3 regions of the Streptomyces sp. NPDC059454 genome follow, and region 2 is predicted to be linked to each of the others. Evidence: riboswitches for the same ligand, from Rfam matches in the RefSeq annotation. Region 2 holds a riboswitch; each other region holds the start of a gene.
What was found. Region 2 has a riboswitch for thiamine pyrophosphate ahead of thiO (glycine oxidase ThiO). Riboswitches for the same ligand answer to the same signal wherever they lie in the genome.
Positions count from the first base shown of each region.

Region 1: linked by a shared signal. The riboswitch ahead of ACFXAE_RS02615 (thiamine ABC transporter substrate binding subunit) and the one ahead of thiO (glycine oxidase ThiO) in region 2 are both predicted to bind thiamine pyrophosphate.
Region 3: linked by a shared signal. The riboswitch ahead of thiC (phosphomethylpyrimidine synthase ThiC) and the one ahead of thiO (glycine oxidase ThiO) in region 2 are both predicted to bind thiamine pyrophosphate.

Region 1 is NZ_JBHYVC010000003.1:9,995-17,309, reverse strand. It holds gene pyrH (UMP kinase) at 147-905, shown strand; gene frr (ribosome recycling factor) at 1,027-1,584, shown strand; gene ACFXAE_RS02625 (phosphatidate cytidylyltransferase) at 1,584-2,708, shown strand; gene rlmN (23S rRNA (adenine(2503)-C(2))-methyltransferase RlmN) at 3,012-4,118, shown strand; TPP riboswitch at 4,143-4,248, shown strand; gene ACFXAE_RS02615 (thiamine ABC transporter substrate binding subunit) at 4,329-5,411, shown strand; gene ACFXAE_RS02610 (ABC transporter permease) at 5,387-7,060, shown strand; gene ACFXAE_RS02605 (ABC transporter ATP-binding protein) at 7,061-7,315, shown strand, end outside.
Region 2 is NZ_JBHYVC010000081.1:7,640-14,954, reverse strand. It holds gene ACFXAE_RS33105 (thiazole synthase) at 1-340, opposite strand, end outside; gene thiS (sulfur carrier protein ThiS) at 343-543, opposite strand; gene thiO (glycine oxidase ThiO) at 540-1,706, opposite strand; TPP riboswitch at 1,704-1,815, opposite strand; gene ACFXAE_RS33090 (hypothetical protein) at 1,867-2,205, shown strand; gene ACFXAE_RS33085 (NAD(P)/FAD-dependent oxidoreductase) at 2,238-3,479, shown strand; gene ACFXAE_RS33080 (Rv2175c family DNA-binding protein) at 3,557-3,922, shown strand; gene thiE (thiamine phosphate synthase) at 4,355-5,020, shown strand; gene metF (methylenetetrahydrofolate reductase [NAD(P)H]) at 5,128-6,051, shown strand; gene ACFXAE_RS33065 (hypothetical protein) at 6,108-7,055, shown strand; gene ACFXAE_RS33060 (phytoene desaturase family protein) at 7,062-7,315, opposite strand, start outside.
Region 3 is NZ_JBHYVC010000056.1:38,170-45,484, forward strand. It holds gene ACFXAE_RS28550 (VWA domain-containing protein) at 41-1,459, opposite strand; gene thiC (phosphomethylpyrimidine synthase ThiC) at 1,586-3,382, opposite strand; TPP riboswitch at 3,375-3,565, opposite strand; gene ACFXAE_RS28560 (YibE/F family protein) at 3,637-5,049, shown strand; gene ACFXAE_RS28565 (SsgA family sporulation/cell division regulator) at 5,117-5,551, opposite strand; gene ACFXAE_RS28570 (IclR family transcriptional regulator) at 5,650-6,363, opposite strand; gene ACFXAE_RS28575 (DUF5326 family protein) at 6,674-6,886, opposite strand; gene ACFXAE_RS28580 (cupin domain-containing protein) at 7,036-7,315, opposite strand, start outside.

The sequences.
Region 1 (7,315 bases), on a different contig from region 2:
GTCGTTCGGACACGCGTCCACGCGACGGCGCGTGCCGGGCGACAGCAGATCTGACGAGGAGGCCATTGCCGCATGGGATGCGAACCACGCCCCACCGGCAATGGCCTTCTTCGTATGTGCAACACGCGAAAGAGGCGGGATCCCCGATGACCACCAAGGCTGAGAAGAGCGACGACGGCAAAGTACGCGGCCGGTTTCTGCTGAAGCTGTCCGGAGAGGCCTTCTCCGGTGGCGGGGGACTGGGCGTCGACCCCGACGTGGTGCACGCCATCGCGCGTGAGATCGCGGCCGTCGTCCGGGACGGCGCGCAGATTGCGATCGTCATCGGTGGCGGCAACTTCTTCCGCGGCGCCGAGCTCCAGGTGCGCGGCATGGACCGCGCCCGCTCCGACTACATGGGCATGCTCGGCACCGTGATGAACTGCCTCGCCCTCCAGGACTTCCTGGAGAAGGAGGGCGTCGACTGCCGCGTGCAGACCGCCATCACCATGGGGCAGGTCGCCGAGCCCTACATCCCGCTGCGCGCCGTACGGCACCTGGAGAAGGGCCGCGTGGTCATCTTCGGCGCCGGTATGGGCATGCCGTACTTCTCCACCGACACCACCGCCGCCCAGCGCGCCCTGGAGATCGACGCCGAGGCGCTGCTCATGGGCAAGAACGGTGTGGACGGCGTCTACGACTCCGACCCGAAGACCAACCCGGACGCCGTGAAGTTCGACGCGCTCGGCTACGGCGAGGTCATCACCCGGGACCTGAAGGTCGCCGACGCCACGGCCGTCACGCTCTGCCGTGACAACAGCCTCCCGATCGTCGTCTTCGAGCTCCTGAAGGAGGGCAATATCGCCCGCGCCGTCAAGGGTGAGAAGATCGGCACGCTGGTGGGCGACCAAGCCGGCCGCAGCTGACCGGGGGATGGACAATGTCCTGCCGGTCGGGAACCGTGCAGGAAGAAGACGCGACGCAGCCGGCCTCCGTCCCTGAAAAGGAACCGTGGCCGGGCCTACTCAAGACACGCAGGAGCAAGTGGTGATCGAAGAGACCCTCCTCGAGGCCGAGGAGAAGATGGAGAAGGCCGTCGTGGTCGCCAAGGAGGACTTCGCCGCGATCCGCACCGGCCGTGCGCACCCGGCGATGTTCAACAAGATCGTGGCCGACTACTACGGCGCGCTGACGCCGATCAACCAGCTGGCCTCGTTCTCCGTGCCCGAGCCGCGCATGGCCGTGGTGACCCCGTTCGACAAGAGCGCGCTGCGCAACATCGAGCAGGCGATCCGCGACTCCGACCTGGGCGTCAACCCGAGCAACGACGGCAACATCATCCGGGTGGTGTTCCCCGAGCTCACCGAGGAGCGCCGCCGTGACTACATCAAGGTCGCCAAGACCAAGGGCGAGGACGCGAAGGTCTCCATCCGCTCCGTCCGCCGCAAGGCCAAGGACGCCATCGACAAGATGGTCAAGGACGGCGAGGTCGGCGAGGACGAGGGCCGCCGTGCGGAGAAGGAGCTCGACGACACCACCGCGAAGTACGTCGCCCAGGTGGACGAGCTCCTGAAGCACAAGGAAGCGGAGCTGCTCGAGGTCTGATGAACGACTCTTCCTGGGGGACGCCGCAGACCGGGTACTGGGGGCCGTCCGACCACGGGCAGGGCTGGGGGGCCGCTCCGGCGGGTCCCGCGTACGATGCGCACAACGCGCAGCACACGCGTCCCATGCCCATCGTGCCCGACGTACCCGAACACGGCGGAGGCCAGGATGTGGAACAAGGGGCCGCTCGGCTGAGCGGCCCCTTGTTCCGAGACGAGCCGACGCGGGCCCGCCCCCTTCCGGGGGAGGTGCCGCAGAATCCGGAGCCCATGCCCGACGCCCCGCAGCCGGCCCCCGCACCGCAGAAGAAGAGCGCGGGGCGGGACCTGGGTGCCGCGATAGGCGTCGGCGTCGGACTCGGCGTGGTGATCGTCGCGTCGCTGTTCGTCGTCAAGGCGGTCTTCGTCGGCGTGGTCGCCCTCGCCGTGGTGGTGGGCCTGTGGGAGCTGACGTCGCGGCTGCGGGAGCGCAAGGGCATCAAGGCGCCCCTCGTTCCGCTCGCGCTGGGCGGTGCGGCCATGGTCGCCGCCGGGTACGCCCGGGGGGCCGAGGGGGCGTGGATCGCCATGGCGCTCACCGCGCTGGCGGTGCTGGTCTGGCGTATGGCGGCGCCGCCCGAGGGCTACCTCAAGGACGTCACGGCGGGTGTCTTCGCGGCGTTCTACGTGCCGTTCCTGGCGACCTTCGTCGCGATGATGCTCACCGCGGGCGACGGCGCGTGGCGCGTCCTGACCTTCCTGCTGCTGACGGTCGTCAGCGACACCGGCGCGTACGCGGTCGGCTGGCGCTTCGGCAAGACCAAGCTCGCCCCGCGCATCAGTCCCGGAAAGACCCGCGAGGGCCTGCTGGGCGCGGTGTCGTTCGCGATGGCCGTCGGCGCGCTGTGCATGGAGTTCCTGATCGACGGCGGCAGCTGGTGGCAGGGCCTGCTGCTGGGCCTCGCGGTCGCGGCCAGCGCCACACTGGGCGACCTGGGCGAGTCCATGATCAAACGTGATCTGGGCATCAAGGACATGGGCACGCTGCTCCCCGGCCACGGCGGCATCATGGACCGCCTGGACTCCCTGCTGCCGACGGCACCGGTGGTGTGGCTGCTGTTGGTCCTGTTCGTCGGCTCCGGCTGACCCGTACCCGCGTGGCCGGATTCGGGCCCCCGTCCTCTCCGGGCGGGGGCCCGCCGCTGTCCGGGAGGGCCAAGGCCGTTCCACGGCGCAGGCGAGGCGGGGGGACGACGGCAGGTACCACGGTGCCCTGCCCTGCCGGTGGTGCGATGCGCTCCTCGACCGGAAGGGCCGCCGCGGACCGCGCCGCTGCTGCGGCCCGTGGCACCGCACGAAGAGCTACGTCTCCCCTCTCTTCGTGGTGATCGCAGGCCTGTTCCGAGCCCGACCGGGTCACCCGTGTGGATCTGCGACACTGGTACAGCCATGCCTAAGCCCGGAGAACTCACCTTTGTCGCGCCGCGCGGAGCCAAGAAGCCGCCGCGGCACCTCGCCGATCTCACGCCCGCCGAGCGCAAGGAGGCGGTCGCCGCGGTCGGTGAGAAGCCGTTCCGCGCCAAGCAGCTGTCCCAGCACTACTTCGCGCGGTACGCGCACGAACCGGAGCAGTGGACCGACATCCCCGCCGGTTCCCGCGGCACGTTGCAGGAGGCGCTGCTTCCGGAGCTGATGACGGTCGTACGGCATCTGTCGACCGACCAGGGCACCACCCGCAAGACGCTGTGGAAGCTGTTCGACGGCACGCTCGTCGAGTCCGTGCTGATGCGCTACCCGGACCGGGTGACCATGTGCATCAGCTCCCAGGCGGGCTGCGGTATGAACTGCCCGTTCTGCGCGACCGGGCAGGCCGGGCTGGACCGCAACCTGTCGACCGCCGAGATCGTGCACCAGATTGTGGACGGCATGCGGGCGCTCAGGGACGGCGAGGTGCCGGGAGGCCCGGCGCGGCTCAGCAACATCGTGTTCATGGGCATGGGGGAGCCGCTCGCCAACTACAACCGGGTGGTCGGGGCGATCCGCCGGCTCACCGACCCCGAGCCGGACGGGCTCGGGCTGTCGCAGCGCGGGATCACCGTGTCCACCGTCGGTCTCGTCCCGGCGATCCACCGGTTCTCCGACGAGGGCTTCAAGTGCCGGCTCGCCATCTCGCTGCACGCCCCCGACGACGAACTGCGCGACACCCTCGTTCCCGTGAACACGCGGTGGAAGGTGCGCGAGGTGCTCGACTCCGGGTTCGAGTACGCGGCCAGGTCCGGGCGGCGACTGTCCATCGAGTACGCGCTCATCCGGGACATCAACGACCAGGCCTGGCGCGGTGACCGACTCGGGCGGATGCTCAAGGGTCGGCCTGTGCACGTCAACCTGATCCCGCTCAACCCCACGCCCGGCTCCAAGTGGACCGCCTCCCGGCCCGAGGACGAGAAGGCGTTCGTGGAGGCGATCGCCGCGCACGGTGTGCCGGTGACGGTCCGGGACACCCGTGGACAGGAGATCGACGGGGCGTGTGGTCAGCTCGCCGCGAGCGAGAGGTAATGTGACTCGCGTAAGCACATCTTCATATTCCGACAGGGGAGCGCCACAGCGCTGAGAGTGCGGCACCGGCCGCAGACCCTCCGAACCTGGCCCAGGTCATTCTGGGTAGGGAGATCGGTCATCACTCGAGCTGTTGCGCCCTGCCCGGGACCTCGCCCAGGGGTCCCGGGCAGGGCCGCGTCTCTTCCTGGTCACTCCAGGAGGAATCAAGTGGGCATCACCAAGAAGGTCACGGTCCTGGCCGTCGGGCTGGGGCTGGTCACGCTGTCCGCGTGCGGGTCGTCCGACGGGGACGGCGCGAGCGGTGGCGGGTCCAGGACCGTGACCCTCGTCAGCCACAATTCGTGGGCCGTGTCGAAGGACGTCGTCGCCGCCTTCGAGAAGCAGTCCGGATACAAGCTCAGGGTCCTCGAGGACGGCGACGCCGGGCAGGCCGTGAACAAGGCCGTTCTGACCAAGGACAACCCGCAGGGCGACGTCTTCTTCGGCGTCGACAACACCCTGCTCTCCCGCGCCCTCGACAACGGGCTGTTCCAGTCGTACGAGGCGAAGGGATCCGACCTGATCCTGGACGAGTTCCGCGTGGACCAGGACAAGCACCGGGTCACCCCCGTCGACACCGGTGACGTCTGCGTCAACTACGACAAGGCGTGGTTCAGCGAGCACGACCTGACCCCGCCGAAGACCTTCGACGACCTGATCAAGCCCGCGTACAAGGACCTCCTCGTCGTCGAGAACGCCTCCACCTCCTCGCCCGGCCTCGGCTTCCTGCTCGGCACCGCCGCCAAGTACGGGGACGAGGGCTGGCAGGACTACTGGAAGAAGCTCAAGGCCAACGGCGTGAAGGCGGTCGACGGCTGGGAGCAGGCCTACAACGAGGAGTTCTCCGGCTCGGCGGGCGGCAAGCAGGCCAAGGCCGACCGGCCGCTGGTGGTGTCGTACGCCTCTTCGCCGCCCGCCGAGGTCATCTACGCCGACCCGAAGCCGGAGACCGCGCCCACCGGCGTCGCCGAGGGCACCTGCTTCCGGCAGGTCGAGTACGCGGGGCTGCTGAGCAACGCCGAGAACCCCGAGGGCGGCAAGGCGCTGCTCGACTTCCTGATCAGCAAGACGTTCCAGGACGACATGCCGCTCAACATGTTCGTCTACCCGGTGCGGGAGGCCGCCCAGGTGCCCGAGGAGTTCGTGAAGTTCGGGCCGCAGGCGAAGGACCCGCAGACCATGGACCCGGCGAAGATCGCCGACAACCGTGACCAGTGGGTCAAGTCGTGGACCTCGCTCGTACTGAAGTGACGCGAGCCGCGGCGAAACGGCGCGGGAGCGCGGCGCGGCTCGGTCTGCTGGCCGTGCCCGTCGCGTTCTTCGCCGTCTTCTTCGCCTACCCCGTCACCGCGATCGTCGCGCGCGGGCTGAAGGCCGACGGGGCCTGGCAGCTCGGGCGGATCGGGGACGTACTGGCGCAGTCCGACGTCCGTCAGGTCCTGTGGTTCACCACCTGGCAGGCCCTCGTCTCCACCGCCCTCACCCTGCTGGTCGCCCTGCCCGGCGCGTATGTCCTCGCCCGCTTCGACTTTCCCGGCAAGCAGGTGCTGCGGGCCGTGGTCACCGTGCCGTTCGTGCTGCCCACGGTCGTCGTCGGTACGGCGTTCATGGCGCTCGTCGGACGCGGCGGACTCCTCGACGAGCTGTGGGGCCTGCGCCTGGACACCACCGTGTGGGCGATCCTGCTCGCGCACGTCTTCTTCAACTACGCCGTCGTCGTACGCACCGTGGGCGGGCTCTGGTCGCAGCTCGACCCGCGGCAGGAGGAGGCCGCGCGGATGCTCGGCGCCTCACGGTTCGCGGCCTGGCGGTCCGTCACCCTGCCCGCGCTCGCGCCCGCCGTGGCGGCGGCCGCGCTGATGGTCTTCCTGTTCACCTTCACCTCCTTCGGCGTGGTGCAGATCCTGGGCGGGCCCACCTTCTCCACTCTCGAAGTGGAGATCTACCGGCAGACCTCCGAGATCTTCGACCTGTCCACGGCCGCCGTCCTGACGATGATCCAGTTCTTCGCCGTGGGCGCGATCCTCGCCCTGCACGCCTGGACCGTACGGCGGCGGGAGACCGCGCTGCGGCTGGTGGACGCCTCGGCGACCGCACGCCGGCCGCGCGGCACCGGACAGTGGGCACTGCTGGGCTCGGTCGTCGCCACCGTCGCCGTCCTGCTCCTGCTGCCGCTCGCCGTACTGGTGGAACGCTCCTTCGAAGCAGCCGATTTCGGCTACTACCGGGAGCTGACCCAGGACGACGGGGGAGTGTTCCTCGTCGCGCCGATCGAGGCGGTCGGCAACTCGCTGCAGTACGCCGTCACCGCCACCGCCATCGCCGTGGTGATCGGAGGGCTCGCGGCCGTGGCGCTGACCCGGCGGGACGCGGGACGGCTGGTGCGCGGCTTCGACGCGCTGCTGATGCTGCCGCTCGGGGTGTCCGCGGTGACCGTCGGCTTCGGTTTCCTGATCGCCCTCGACGAGCCGCCGCTGGACCTCCGCGCCTCCTGGATCCTGGTCCCGCTCGCGCAGGCGCTGGTCGGCGTCCCCTTCGTCGTACGGACCATGCTGCCGGTGCTGCGGGCCGTGGACGTACGGCTGCGGGAGGCGGCGGCGGTGCTCGGGGCGTCGCCGTGGCGGGCGTGGCGGGAGGTGGACCTGCCGTTGGTGCGGCGGGCGCTGCTGATCGCGGCCGGGTTCGCCTTCGCGGTGTCGCTCGGGGAGTTCGGGGCGACGGTGTTCATCGCGCGGCCGGACAATCCGACGCTGCCGGTCGCCGTGGCACGGCTGCTGGGGCGGCCCGGGGACCTCAACTACGGCCAGGCGATGGCCCTGTCGACGATTCTGATGATCGTGTGCGCGGTGGCGCTGCTCGTGCTGGAGCGGCTGCGGACCGACCGGACCGGGGAGTTCTAGATGCTGCTGAGCCTTCAGGCCGCGACCGTCCGCTTCGGTGGGCGGGCGGTGCTGGACGCCGTCGACCTGGAGGTCGCCGAGCACGAGATCGTCTGTGTGCTCGGCCCCAGCGGCAGCGGCAAGTCCACGCTGCTGCGGGCGGTGGCCGGGCTGCAGCCGCTCGACTCCGGGCGGATCCGGCTCGACGGACACGACCAGGCGGGTGTGCCGGCGCACCGGCGCGGCGTCGGACTGATGTTCCAGGACCACCAGCTC
Region 2 (7,315 bases):
CGACCGGGTCCGGCAGCAGGGTCCGCTCGTCGGCGATGACCTCCAGCTTGATCAGGTCCGTGCCGAGCGCCTCCCGCGCGAGACGCGCGGTGAGCACGGCCTCCCCGGCGGTGAAGCACCCCGCCGTGTTCGGCAGCACCCGGATGCCCAGCTTCTCCAGCACCGACAGCACGGACCCGTGCACCGTGGGGTCCACGCGCCGCATCGCGACGGTCGTCAGCTCCGTCCCGGACGCCACCAGCGCCCGCTCCAGCACGTCGAGGCTCGGCGCCCCGCCGGTGCCCATGATCAGGCGGGACGTGAAGGGCGTACCGCCGAGGAGGAACGGATCGTCGGCCATGGTCAGCCTCCCTGGACGGCGGTCAGGACTTCCACGCGGTCACCCTCGGAGAGGGGCGTGGCGGGCCACTGCGCGCGCGGGACGACGGTTTCGTTGAGGGCGGCGGCCACCCCCGAGGGCGCCGCGGTGAGCGACTTCACGACGAGGTCGAGAGCCGTGCCGGGCGCGAACTCCCGGCGCTCCCCGTTGACCGAGACGTTCATGCGGGCTGCTCCGTGCGGACGGCGGCGCCGAAGCGCCGGGGGGTGAACGGGCGGGCCACCTCCGGCAGGGCGCCGGTGGTCAGGACCTCCGCCATGGCGTCGCCGGTGACCGGTGTCAGCAGGACCCCGTTGCGGTAGTGGCCGGTGGCGAGCAGCAGCCCCTCGAGACCGGTCGGGCCGAGCAGCGGCGCGTTGTCGGGGGAGCCGGGGCGCAGTCCGGCCAGGGTCTCGGTCAGCGGCAGCTCGGTGATGCCGGGGACCAGCTCGTGGGCGTCGCGCAGCAGCTCGTACACGCCGCCCGCGGTCACCGTCGTGTCCCAGCCCATCTCCTCGCTGGTCGCCCCGATCACCAGCTCGCCGTTCTCGCGCGGCACCAGGTAGACGTGGCTGCCGCGCACCACGGCCCGCACGGTCCGGTTCAGGAAGGGACCGTGCCGCGCGGGCATCGTCAGCCGTACCACCTGTCCCTTCACGGGACGCACGGGCGGCAGCACGTCCTCGGGGACGCCCGCGAGCCGCCCGCTGAGGCTGCCCGCGGCGAGCACCACCTGCCCGGCGCCGAGCTCGGTGCCGTCGGCCGTGACGACGCCCGTCGCGCGGTCTCCCGCGACGACGAGCCGCTCGGCCCGCGCGCGGTGGACGCTCACGCCCGCGCGCTCACAGGCGGTGACCAGCGCGGCCGCCAGCCGCCGGGGGTCGATCCGGTGGTCACCGTCCACCCGCAGGCCGCCGCGCACGCCGGGGGCGAGCATCGGCTCCAGGCGCCGGCACTCGCGCCCCGACAGCCACTGCGACTCCAGCCCCGACCGCTGCTGCAGGGCGTGCAGTTCCCGCAGGTGGGCGCGGTCGTCGGCGTCCAGCGCCACGGCGAGCGTGCCGCACGCGCGGTAGCCGAGGTCGCGGCCGGTCAGTTCGGTCAGCTCGGCCGCGAAGCCGGGATAGCGCCGCGCGGAGGCGAGGTTCAGACCGAGCAGGGTCTCCTCGCCGTAGTGCAGTTCCGTGACGGCGGCCAGCATCCCGGCGGCCACCCGGGCGGCGCCGCCGCCCGGCTCGGGGTCCACCACGGCCGTGGCGAGACCGCGCTGCGCGGCCCGCCAGGCCGTGACCAGTCCGATGATTCCGCCCCCGACGACGAGGACGTCTGAGGTACGCGTGGGCGACATGGGCGTCCAGCCCCTCCCTTCGCCGGCATGACCCGGATCAGGTTCGTACGGTCGGAGGCCGCCAGCCTCCCTCTCAGCCCGGTGCGTCCGGGCTCCCGCGAGTGCTTGTACGTTGGCCACCCTAGCCCGCAGTACATCGCGCTTGTAAGGGAGCCTCCGCGTGGCACTGTCGCTCGACGGACTCGTCCTCGCCCCTGTGGCCGACCAGGCCCCCGGCCAGGTCGGCACCCGTACCCGCTTCGTCTACCACGAGCGGAACGGTGAGATCTGGGCCGAGTACGCGGGCGGCGACATCGTGCGCGGGCACCTGGTGGGCACCCGCGCGGGGGACCGGCTGGACTTCCGGTACGTGCAGCTCAAGCGGGACGGCACCACCTCCTCGGGGCACTGCGTGTCGACGGTCGTGGAGCTGCCCGACGGACGGGTACGGCTGGAGGAGAGCTGGGAGTGGGAGTCGCAGCCGGGCAGCGGGACGAGTGTGGTGGAGCAGCTCGGCTGATCGACGCCGTGCCGGGTGTCTAAGGTGATCGGGTGAGCGAGCAGACGCAGGAACCGGGACAGCCGAAGCCGCGGCGGGTGGTGGTGGCGGGCGCGGGCATGGCCGGCGTGCAGACCGCCCTCGCCCTGCGGGAGCAGGGCTTCACCGGCACCGTGACCCTGATCGGCGCGGAACCCCACCAGCCGTACGACAGGCCACCGTTGTCCAAGGCCGTGCTGCTCGGCAAGGCCGAGGACTCCGCCTTCGACGTCGACTTCGAGGACGCCGGCATCGAACTGCGGCTCGGCTGCGAGGTGCTGGGCCTGCGCCCCGGCGACCACGAGCTGGACACGGAGGCCGGGCCCGTCCCGTACGACGTCCTGGTGGTCGCCACCGGTGCGGAACCGGTCCGGCTGCCGGGCGCGGAGGGCGTGCCCGGTGTGCATCTGCTGCGCACCCTGGACGACGCCGCGCGGCTGCGGCCGGTGCTCGCGCGGCAGCACGACATCGTGGTGGCCGGCGCCGGCTGGATCGGTGCGGAGTTCGCCACGGCGGCCCGCGAGGCGGGCTGCGCGGTCACCGTCGTGGAGGCCGAGGAGCGGCCGCTCGTCGGGGCGCTGCCCGCCGAGGTGGCCGCCCCGATGGCCGCCTGGTACGCCGAGGCCGGCGTCACGCTGCGCACGCACGCGCGCGTGGAGCGCGTCGAACCCGGCGCCGTGTTCCTGGACGACGGCACGCGGCTGCCCGCGGGCGCCGTGGTCGTCGGCATCGGGGCCCGGCCCGCCACCGCCTGGCTGGCGGGTTCCGGGATCGGGCTCGGGGCGCACGGGGAGGTCGTCGCCGACCGCCATCTGGCCACCTCCCTGCCGGACGTGTACGCGGTCGGCGACTGCGCGTCCTTCCCGTCCGGGCGCTACGGCGAACGTCTGCTGGTCCACCACTGGGACAACGCCCTCCAGGGGCCGCGCACGGTCGCCGTGAACATCCTCGGCGCGCCCGCCGGCCGGGAGCCGGCGGTCTACGACCCGGTGCCGTACTTCTGGTCCGAGCAGTTCGGGCGCTTCGTGCAGTACGCCGGGCATCACACGGGCGCCGACCGGATGGTGTGGCGCGGGGACCCCGCCGAGGCGGCGTGGAGCGTCTGCTGGCTGCGGGAGTCCCGCCCGGTCGCGCTGCTCGCGGTGGGGCGGCCCCGGGACCTGGCGCAGGGGCGCAGGCTGATCGAGGCGGGCACGGCGATGGACGCGGAGCTGCTGGCGGATCCGGCGCGGCCCCTGAAGTCGGCGACGGCGTGACGCCCCCGGCCCGGCGCGTCCGCCCAGGTGGGCGGGGCTGACTTCCGGCTGTCGGTGGCAGGTGGCAGGCTTGTCCCGTGACCGAGATTGACGCAAAGATCGATGCTCTCGTCCCCGCCTGGCTCACGCTTCCCGACATCGCCGAGATGTTCGGCGTCGAGGTGACGCGCGTCCGGCAGCTGGTCAAGGAGGGCCAGCTCATCGCCGTACGCCGAGGTGAGAACCGCGCGCTGCACGTGCCCGCCGCCTTCATCGACGGGGACAAGGTGGTCAAGGGCCTGACCGGGACCCTGACGCTCCTGCGGGACGACGGCTTCACGGACGAAGAGATGCTGGAATGGCTCTTCACCGCCGACCCCAGCCTGCCGGGCACGCCCGCGCAGGCACTCAGCGAGAACCGCGGCACGGAGGTGAAGCGCCGGGCCCAGGCGCTCGCGGTCTGACCCGGACCCGGTCGTCCACCCACCCGAACACCACCGGCCGGGGCGGCGAGCCCCGGCCGGTGGTGCCCGCCGGGGGCCCTCGTTCGACATCTCTCCAAGCCGGAGCAGGGAGATTCAGCCCTCGCGGGTTGCGCGGGTTGAGCCTTCCGCCTCATCGGCAGCAGCCGACCCGGACGAACGGCGGGGGCCGGTGTACCGGTCATCGCTCCCGCGCCGGCTCACAGACCTGACATTCCGCCGGCCCGGCGGCAGACCCGGACGGCTTGATCTCCGCCGGCCGGGCGGAGCCGAACCCACTACTCGATCCACCCATGTTCCTGCTGCGCGGCGGGACGGTCCTTCGCCCCGGGGCGAAGGACCGCTCCCTGCCCTGGTCCGCAGGAGTCCGCTTCCTCCCCCGCCCGAAGGCGGGGGTGTCCACGGGGAGACTTGATGACCGCCACCGCTCGCGCCCGGCTCGCCGAAGCCCGGGTCTATCTGTGCACCGACGCCCGCAGGCGGCAGGGTGATCTCGCGGAGTTCCTGGACGCGGTCCTGGCCGGCGGGGTCGACATCGTGCAGCTGCGGGACAAGGGCATGGAGGCCGGCGAGGAGCTGGAGCACCTGGCGGTCCTCGCCGACGCCTGCGCCCGGCACGGCAAGCTGCTCGCGGTCAACGACCGCGCGGACGTCGCCCACGCCGCCGGCGCCGACGTGCTCCACCTGGGCCAGGGCGACCTGCCCGTTCCCGCCGCCCGCGCGATCCTCGGCGACGGCGTCCTGATCGGCCGCTCCACCCACGCCGAGTCCGAGGCCGCCGCGGCGGCCGTCCAGCCCGGCGTGGACTACTTCTGCACCGGCCCCTGCTGGCCCACCCCCACCAAGCCCGGGCGTCACGCCCCCGGCCTCGGCCTGGTCCGGTACACCGCCGCCCTGGGCACCGAGCGCCCCTGGTTCGCCATCGGTGGCATCGACCTCGGCAACCTCGACGAGGTGCTGGACGCCGGCGCCCGCCGGGTCGTCGTCGTACGGGCCGTCACCGAGGCGGACGACCCGGGCGCGGCGGCGGCCGAGTTCGCGAAGCGGCTGCGGCAGGCGGCGCCCGCGGACGCCGGATGACCCCCGCGCGTCTCAGGTTTGTCCAAGGGGTGGACAACAAGTCGGCATTTCGGATAAATGTTCCGCATCCGGTTGGGGGGCCGCCGCCCTCTGGCTAACCTGCCGGTATGGCCCTCGGAACCGCATCCACCAGGACTGACCGCGCACGCACCGTGCGTGACATGCTCGCCGCCGGCAAGACGACGTTCTCGTTCGAGTTCTCGGCGCCCAAGACCCCCAAGGGCGAGCGGAACCTGTGGAGCGCGCTGCGCAGGGTCGAGGCGGTCGCCCCGGACTTCGTCTCCGTGACCTACGGCGCGGGCGGCTCCACGCGCGCGGGCACGGTCAAGGAGACCCAGCAGATCGTCGCGGACACCACCCTCACCCCGGTCGCCCACCTCACCGCGGTCGACCACTCCATCGCCGAACTGCGCAACATCATCGGCCAGTACGCCGACGCCGGGATCCGCAACATGCTCGCCGTGCGCGGCGACCCGCCCGGCGACCCGATGGGCGACTGGGTGCCCCACCCGCAGGGGCTGACCTACGCCGCCGAACTCGTCCGGCTCATCAAGGAGTCGGGCGACTTCTGCGTCGGCGTCGCCGCCTTCCCGGAGATGCACCCGCGCTCGGCCGACTGGGACACCGACGTCGCCCGCTTCGTCGACAAGTGCCGGGCCGGCGCCGACTACGCGATCACCCAGATGTTCTTCCGGCCCGAGTCCTATCTGCGGCTGCGTGACCGAGTCGACACGGCGGGCTGCGCGACCCCGGTGATTCCCGAGATCATGCCGGTGACCAGCGTGAAGATGCTGGAGAGGTTGCCAATGCTCAGTAACGCCTCGTTCCCGGAGGCCCTCAGGGAGCGGATCCTCGCAGCGAAGGACGATCCGGCGGCGGTACGCTCCATCGGTATCGAGTTCGCCACGGAGTTCTGTGCCCGGCTGCTGGCCGAGGGAGTGCCCGGACTGCACTTCATCACGCTCAACAACTCCACGGCGACCCTGGAAATCTACGAGAACCTGGGTCTGCACCATCCACCGCAGGCCTAGACCGGTCGCACGGATATACGACACACTGAGTAGCGACCACTGGGAGAGGGGCGTACATGGGCTGGACGGTCCTCTACATCGCGTTCGGCATTGTCGCGCTGTGGTTGCTCGGCGAGGTGCTGCTGCAGTACAAGGCACGCCTGCGCTGGCGGCTGCTCGCCTTCGGGGGCTTCCTCGGGGTCGTGCTCGGTGTGCTGATCCCGTCCGTGGTCGTCATCGGACTGGGCGCCGCGGCCTTCGCGGTCGGCCAGACCTATGTGACGCTGTCGTTCCGTCGCGGCTTCGCGGCCGGCTGGGCGGTCAACGCGCCGATGCTGGCCGCCGCCAAGGGCCGCCGCGGCGACCGCGGAAGCCAGGAGCCGGCCCTGGAGGCCTCCGACCTGGAGGCGCCCGGCGCCGGTTACGGCGACGAGGGCGACGGCCACCGCGACCGGGCCGGCCACCGCGCGGACGACGACTACGACCGCGACGACGTGTTCACCCCCGCCGCCCGCCCCGACCAGCCGGCGGCCGACGGGACCACCGCCGTCTACGAGCCGCAGCCCATGCCCGACGACACCGGCTCCTACGGCGTCTACGGCGACACCGGGTACGCGGCCCCGTCCCAGGACCAGTACGCGGCGGCCGCCCAGGGCGCCGACCCGAACCACGCCCACGACTACTCCGGCTACGGCCAGCAGCAGGGCTACGACACCACGGGCCAGCAGCAGTACGCGGCCTACTCGGACCCGTACATCGGCAACTCGGCCTACGGGGACACCTCGTACGACACCGGCTACGCCGACCCGCAGCAGTACCCCCAGCAGGGCTACGGCCAGGACCCGTACGCCCAGCAGGGCTACGGCGGCGAGACCCCGGCCGGCGGCCTGTGGGTCCCGCAGCAGCGCAGCGCCGACGCCCCGTACGGCGGTGAACTCCCGCCCGAGCAGCAGCAGTACCCGTACCAGGACGACGGCCAGTCGCCCGGCAACGGCAACGGGTACGACGAGCAGTACCGTTACTGAGCGCGCTCACTGCGACCCGCGGAACTCCGGCCCCTCCACGATCAGTCCGGCCACCAGCGCCCCCGACATCCCGGCGTGCGGGAGCCCGCCGCCGGGGTGGGACCAGCCCCCGACCGTGAACAGCCCCGTCAGCCCGGTGCTGTTGGCCGGGTGCAGCAGCCGCCCGCCCGCCGCGGCCAGTGCCGGCACCGGCACCGCGCCGCCCTCCGCGCCGGTCTCCGCGGCGATGTCGGCCGGGGTGCGCACCTCGTGCCACAGCA
Region 3 (7,315 bases), on a different contig from region 2:
GATCGGGCCGGACGGGCGGGTCGAGTGGTCGGACCGGGTCTCAGAGAATCCCCGCCCGTCCCGCGGCTGTGATCCACTGGGGGAACTCGGACAGCAGACGGTCGTACAACTCCGCGTCCGGCACGGTGCTGATGTCGTCGACGGCGAAGAACCCGACGTTGTCGACGCGGCGTCCCGGCAGTGTGTCGAACCGCTCCAGCACACCGTAGTTGGATCTGCCCAGCCCCACGAACTGCCAGAAGACCGGTTCCTCCACCGCCTCACGGAGCTCGTGCTCGATCTCCTTGTTGCGGTAGACACCACCGTCGGAGAAGAACAGGACGAGGGTCGGAGCGGACGCGGGACGGTCCCGGACGAACGTGCGCACCTCGGCGATGACCTTCTGCTCCTCGTTCTGGATGCCCACGTCCCGCATGTCGACCTGGCTGGGGTCCAGCCCTTTCTTCCGCCCGCGCCGGAACAGACCCACCTCCCCCACGCGCACATGCAGCCGCAGCCACTCGGGAAGCTCCCCCAGCCGCAGATCCGGCAGCCGGGCCGGGTTCGAGGCGAACGTCCAGGCCTGCATCTCACCGTCGTCGTCCAGCTGCGCCGCGACCGCCGCCATCCGCTCGACGACGTCGGCCACGACCCCCTTGGAGTACAGGAAGGACATGGACCCGGAGGCATCGAGTACGAGGATGACGCGCGCGGTGACCCCGGCGGCCCCATGCTTGTGCAGGCTGACCGCCACCTGCTCCTTGCGCAGCGACAACCGCTTGCGCATGTCGACGGGCAACCGCTCCTCGCCCTTGGTGAGCCGCGGGGCACCGGGGTGGGGACGGGGTGCGGAGGGCTGCCGGGCGGGTGCGGAGGGCTGCCGGGCGGGTGCGACCGGCATCGCGGGAGGAACGGGCGGGGGAGGCGGGGCCGGGGCCGCGGTGGCCGGCGGGACCGGGGGCACGTCGTCCACGGTGATGCCGAAGTCCGTGGCCAGGCCCGCGAGCCCGGAGGCGTACCCCTGCCCCACCGCCCGGAACTTCCACTTCCCCTGCCGCCGGTACAACTCGCCGCCGATGAAAGCGGTCTCCGTCCCCGCCGCCATGTCGAACCGGGCCAGCTCGGTCCCCGCCCCGGCGTCGAGCAGCCTGAGCACCAGTCCCGGCACCTGCCCGAACGTCCCGCCGTCCGCCGACGCGCACAGCACGATCCGTTCGACCATCCCTTCCACGGCGCCCAGATCCACCTCCACGGTGTCGGTCGTGTCCCGTGTGCCGCGCTGTTTCCCGAGATGTGTCACGGCGCCGGACGCGTGACGAGACTGGTTGTAGAAGACGAAGTCCCCGTCGTCCCGTACCCGCCCGGCCTCCGTGAGGAGCAGCGCCGAGGCATCGATGTCGGGCACCCCGGCCCCGGCCGCCCAAGCGAGCTCAACGCGCACCACGCGGGCATCGACGGGAAGATTGGACCCCTTGTTCATCGGACTCGCTGTCATGCGGCCAGTCTGCCCACTCGCCCCGGCGGAGGGGAGGGGCAACCGCACCTGCCGCCCCGCGGGAGCGGCACCCACCACGGGCACCGCCCCCGCGCCGCCCGCGGTGAACGCTCAGTCCGTGATCGGCAGATACACGCGATTGCCCGCCTCCGCGAACTCCTTCGACTTCTGTGCCATCCCCTCCTCGATCTCGTCCCGGCTCCCGCCGTGTTCACGACGGATGTCCTGGGAGATCTTCATCGAACAGAATTTCGGGCCGCACATCGAGCAGAAGTGGGCCGTCTTGGCGGGTTCCGCCGGCAGGGTCTCGTCGTGGAACTCGCGTGCCGTGTCCGGGTCGAGGGCGAGGTTGAACTGGTCCTCCCACCGGAACTCGAAGCGGGCGTCGGACAGCGCGTCGTCCCATTCCTGGGCACCCGGGTGGCCCTTGGCGAGGTCGGCCGCGTGGGCGGCGATCTTGTAGGTGATGACGCCGGTCTTGACGTCGTCGCGGTTGGGCAGGCCCAGGTGCTCCTTGGGCGTGACGTAGCAGAGCATGGCCGTGCCCCACCAGGCGATCATCGCGGCGCCGATGCCGGACGTGATGTGGTCGTACGCGGGCGCGACGTCCGTCGTCAGCGGGCCGAGCGTATAGAACGGGGCTTCATCGCAGATCTCCTGCTGAAGGTCGATGTTCTCCTTGATCTTGTGCATCGGGACATGTCCCGGGCCCTCGATCATGGTCTGAACGTTGAAACGCTTCGCGATCGTGTTGAGTTCCCCGAGCGTGCGCAACTCCGCGAATTGTGCCTCGTCGTTGGCGTCCGCGATCGACCCGGGTCGCAGGCCGTCGCCGAGCGAGTACGTGACGTCGTACGCGGCGAGGATCTCGCAGAGCTCCTCGAAGTTCTCGTACAGGAACGACTCCTTGTGGTGCGCCAGGCACCACGCGGCCATGATCGACCCACCGCGGGAGACGATGCCGGTCTTGCGGTTGGCGGTGAGCGGTACGTACGCGAGGCGCACGCCCGCGTGGACCGTCATGTAGTCCACGCCCTGCTCGGCCTGCTCGACGACCGTGTCCTTGTAGATCTCCCAGGTCAGTTCCTCGGCCCGGCCGTCGACCTTCTCCAGGGCCTGGTAGAGCGGCACGGTGCCGATGGGAACAGGGGAGTTGCGCAGCACCCACTCGCGGGTGGTGTGGATGTTCCGGCCGGTGGAGAGGTCCATGACCGTGTCGGCGCCCCAGCGGGTCGCCCAGGTCATCTTCTCGACCTCCTCCTCGATGGAGGACGTCACCGCCGAGTTGCCGATGTTGGCGTTGACCTTCACCAGGAACCGCTTGCCGATGATCATCGGCTCGATCTCCGGATGGTTGACGTTGGCCGGCAGCACCGCCCGGCCCGCCGCGATCTCCTCACGGACCACCTCGGGGGAGACGTTCTCCCGGACCGCCACGAACTCCATCTCGGGCGTGATCTCGCCGCGGCGCGCGTACGCCAACTGCGTGACCGCCCGGCCCGCGCGGCCCCGGCGCGGCAGGCGCGGCCGGCCGGGGAACACGGCGTCCAGATTGCGCAGGCCCCCGCGTGGAGAGGTGTGCTTGATCCCGTCGTCCTCGGGACGGACGGGACGGCCCGCGTACTCATCGGTGTCACCGCGGGCGATGATCCAGTTCTCCCGCAGCGGAGCCAGGCCCCGGCGGACGTCGGTGTCGACGAGTGGATCGGTGTACGGGCCCGATGTGTCGTACAACGTGACCGACTGCCCGTTGGTGAGGTGCACCTGACGGACCGGCACCCGCAGGTCGGGGCGTGTGCCCTCGACGTACGCCTTGTGCCAGCCGATGGACTTCCCGGCCTCCCCGTTCACCGACGTCTCCGTCGGGTCCTGCGTGAAGGCAGGCGTGCGTGCGTCCTTGTTGGTCATGAGACCTACTCCCTACGCCGGCATTACCCGGTAACAGGTTCGGCGGTCGACGCAGCGGTTTCCGTCTGCCGACGTTCCGTGGGAAACATCACTCGCCCTACAGTGATGTTTCATGTGAAACGTCGTTGGGACGGAGGTCAGCGCCCTCTCAGCCCGGTGCTCCGAGCTCCCGCGTGTACAAAAGCGCCTCCACGCTAGCGTCATTTCTGGCGCGGTGAACAGAGGGCCCCTCCTGTTCTTGCGATGATCGGGCGGTGACCCCCAATCAGCCTCCTCCGTATCAACCGCCCGAGCCGTCGCGCACACCCGGCGCCGGGGACGGCGGTGGTCACGGCCACGCGCACGGACACAGCCACGGTCACGGCCCGGCGGCACCCGTCTCCCAGCACCTGCGCAAGGTCATCGCGGCGATCCTGATCCCGTTCGCGGCGGCGGTGCTGATCGGACTCGCCGTGCTGTGGCCGGGCGGTGCCCCGGCACACGAGCGCACCGGCGTCGGCTTCGACCGGCAGACGCAGCACGCCACGGTCACCAAGGTGGTCGAGGTGAGCTGTCAGTCCGTCAACGCCTCCGGGGGCGTCCCGACCGGCGACACCTCCACGGCCGAGGGCTCGTCCGCCCAGCAGCAGGCGGACGGCACCTGCAAGAAGGCGACGATCCGGGTCGACACCGGCGACGACAAGGGCCGTACGTTCAACGAGATCGTGCAGCCGGACCAGTCCCGGCAGCTGAGCGAGGGCCAGGAGGTCGTGGTCGCCTACGAGCCCTCCGCGCCCGAGGACCTCCAGTACTCGGTCACCGATGTGAACCGGCGCTTCCCGTTGGCGCTGCTCGCGGGCATCTTCGCGCTCGCCGTCGTGGCCGTGGGGCGACTGCGTGGCGTGATGGCGCTGGTCGCGCTGGCGATCAGCTTCCTGGTGCTCAACTTCTTCATCCTGCCCGCGATCCTGCAGGGGTCGAACCCGCTGGTCGTGGCGGTGGTGGGGGCGAGCGCGATCATGCTGATCGCGCTGTATCTGTGTCACGGACTGTCGGCGCGTACTTCGGTGGCGGTGCTCGGCACACTGATCTCGCTGCTGCTGATCGGCGTCCTCGGCTCGGTGTTCATCGGGTGGGCCGCGCTGACCGGCAACACCGACGACAACACCGGTCTGATCCACGGGCTGTATCCCGGGATCGACATGAGCGGTCTGCTGCTGGCCGGCGTCATCATCGGCTCGCTCGGTGTCCTCGACGACGTGACGGTCACCCAGACGTCCGCGGTCTGGGAACTGCACGAGGCCAACCCGTCGACGGGCCGGCGCGGGCTGTACCGCGCGGGCATCCGCATCGGCCGCGATCACATCGCGTCCGTGGTCAACACGCTGGTCCTCGCCTACGCGGGTGCCGCACTGCCGCTGCTGCTGCTGTTCTCCATCGCGCAGAGCGGTGTGGGGACGGTGACCAACAGCGAGCTGGTCGCGGAGGAGATCGTGCGCACCCTGATCGGCTCGATCGGCCTGGTGGCCTCGGTGCCGGTGACCACGGCCCTGGCCGCGCTGGTGGTCTCGGCCGACCGCCCGACGGCTCAGGGACACGGGCCGGCACAGGCACAGGGGACCGGGCAGACACCGGACGCTCGGCCGGCCGCGGGACGCGGCGGGCGGGGCAGACGTCGTAAGCGCTGATGTCCCGCGTGGCGGGCGGAACGCGCTGAAGCGTTCCGCCACCGGCCCACCCGACTGGCATAACGCTTCAGCCGGCGCTCTGCTCCGCCAGGATCCGGTCCAGCGCGTCGTCGAGGTGGGCGTCGAAGTCGGCGAGCGCCCCCTCCTGGCCCAGTGGCACCAGCTTGTCGGTGCGGTCGAGGAAGGCCACGAGCGGTGCGGTCGAGGAACGGAACAGCGCCTGGTCGCTGCCGACCTGAAGCCGGATCAGCACCTCGCCCAGCGCGTCGGGGTCCACCGGCGAGACGCGTACGTCGCCCTCCCCGCACGGCCGGCCGACGCCGTCGACCAGCAACTCCCGGCCGAACGCCCAGGTCACGGGAGCGTCCCCCGGCAAGTGGAAGGTCAGCCGTACGGCGTAGGGATCACAGGTGTCGTAGCGGAGCTCCACCGGGATGCGGAAGGACAGCTCCTCCGACACGAGAAAGCTCATCATGACCTCTGCCTGTACGGATTCGCGCATCGCCTACCCCGTCATTCGCCACGGACTGGCCGGGCATGGACCCGGACACCAGAGGGAATCTTGCTGAAAGTACACAGCAGATCACAAGGAGTGAGTTTTCAAATACTGATAGACAGCGTGAGTGACCCGACGAAACGACCCATCTCGGCCTGCAGTCGCTGCGCCGCGAGGGCGAGCCGGTCGGCCTGATGTGCGGGCAGCGAGATGGCCACCGACGCGGCCGTGCCGCCGACGGTGATGGGGATCGCCGCGCACACCGTCCCCAGGACATACTCCTGACGCTCCGTCACCGGTCCCATCCGCCGCGTCCGCTCCAGGCGCCTCAGCAGACTGTGGTCGTCGCGCACGGTGTACGGCGTGACGGGACGCACGGGATGGCGGTCGAGGTGGTCGCGGCGCGCCTCCTCGTCGAGCTGGGAGAGCAGGCACTGTCCGATCGCGTGGGCGTGTCCGGTCTCCCGGAAGTCGGCCCACTCCGCCACCGCGGGATGGGCGGGGGTCTCGGAGACGCAGACGACGTCGATCTCACCCTCGCGGTACACGGCGTAGTACACGGGGGCGCCGATCGCGTCCCGCCAGCGGGCGAGGGTGTCGACCACCGTGCTGCGACGTTTCTGCTCGGCTCCGCTGCTGCTCAGCCGTTCTGCCGCTTCCCCCAGGAAGAACAGCCCCTTGTCGCGGCGCAGATAACCCTCGTGCACCAGGGTGCGCAACAGGTGGTACGTGGTGGGGAGCGCCAGTCCGGTCTCCCGGGCCAGTTGTTTGGCGGGAGCCCCGTAGCCGTGTCCGGCGACGGTCTCCAGCAGGCGCATGGCCCGCTGGACGGAGCCGATGAGGGTCGCGGTGGGCGGCGGTGCGGTGGGCGCCGGCGAGCGGGGCTGCGGAGGGACCGCGGTCATCTGCGCGGAGCCGGTGCCAGTGGTGGCCAAGGGTCACTCCCGAAACGCGAGGGGGCAGCCCGTGCGGGGAACACGGGTGGGGGTCGCCGCTCGCGGGGATCGTCCCCGCGTCGAGTTCCGGACTCTAACGGGCTGTCACCGCACACAGACGGCCCGCCGGGGAAACTTCCCCCGCCCGAGGGAACCAGTGATTCCTGTTACCGCTTCACCGGTCCCCCTCGGCTCACCAGTCGCTGCGCGACGAGGAACTCGATGTGAACTTCCGTACGACGTAGATCAGTCCGCCGACCAGCGCCACGAAGACCAGCACCTTGAAGAGCAGTCCGATCACGAAGCCGACCACGCTCGCTATCAGCCCGCCGAACACGACCAGGGCGATGACCGGCACCGCGATCCACTTCACCCACCACGGCAGTCCCGCGAAGATCTCTCGCATCGCCCTTGTCCTTACCTCTCCGCCCGCCGAGTGCCGGGTCGCGTCGATGATGTCCTGCACTCGATGCTAGGGCGGCAGGTGCTCCGGCGGGGGCCCCGGATCCCTTGTCCTCCCCTGACCGTCCCCCTAGGGAACCCCGACAGCACCCCTCAGCTCTCGGGGGGAGAGAACACCACCAGCACCCGCAGATCCTCGCTGATGTGGTGGAACTTGTGGGCCACTCCGGCCGGTACGTACACGACGCTGCCGCGTGCCACCTGGGTGGTCTCCATGCCGACGGTGATCGCCGCGCGGCCGCTGACGACGAAGTACACCTCGTCCTGGCTGTGCGGCTGCTGCGGGTCCTGGGCGCCGGCGTCCAGGGCGTAGAGGCCGACCGACATGTTCCGCTCACGCAGGAACTGCAGATACGCTCCGTCGTTGGCGGCG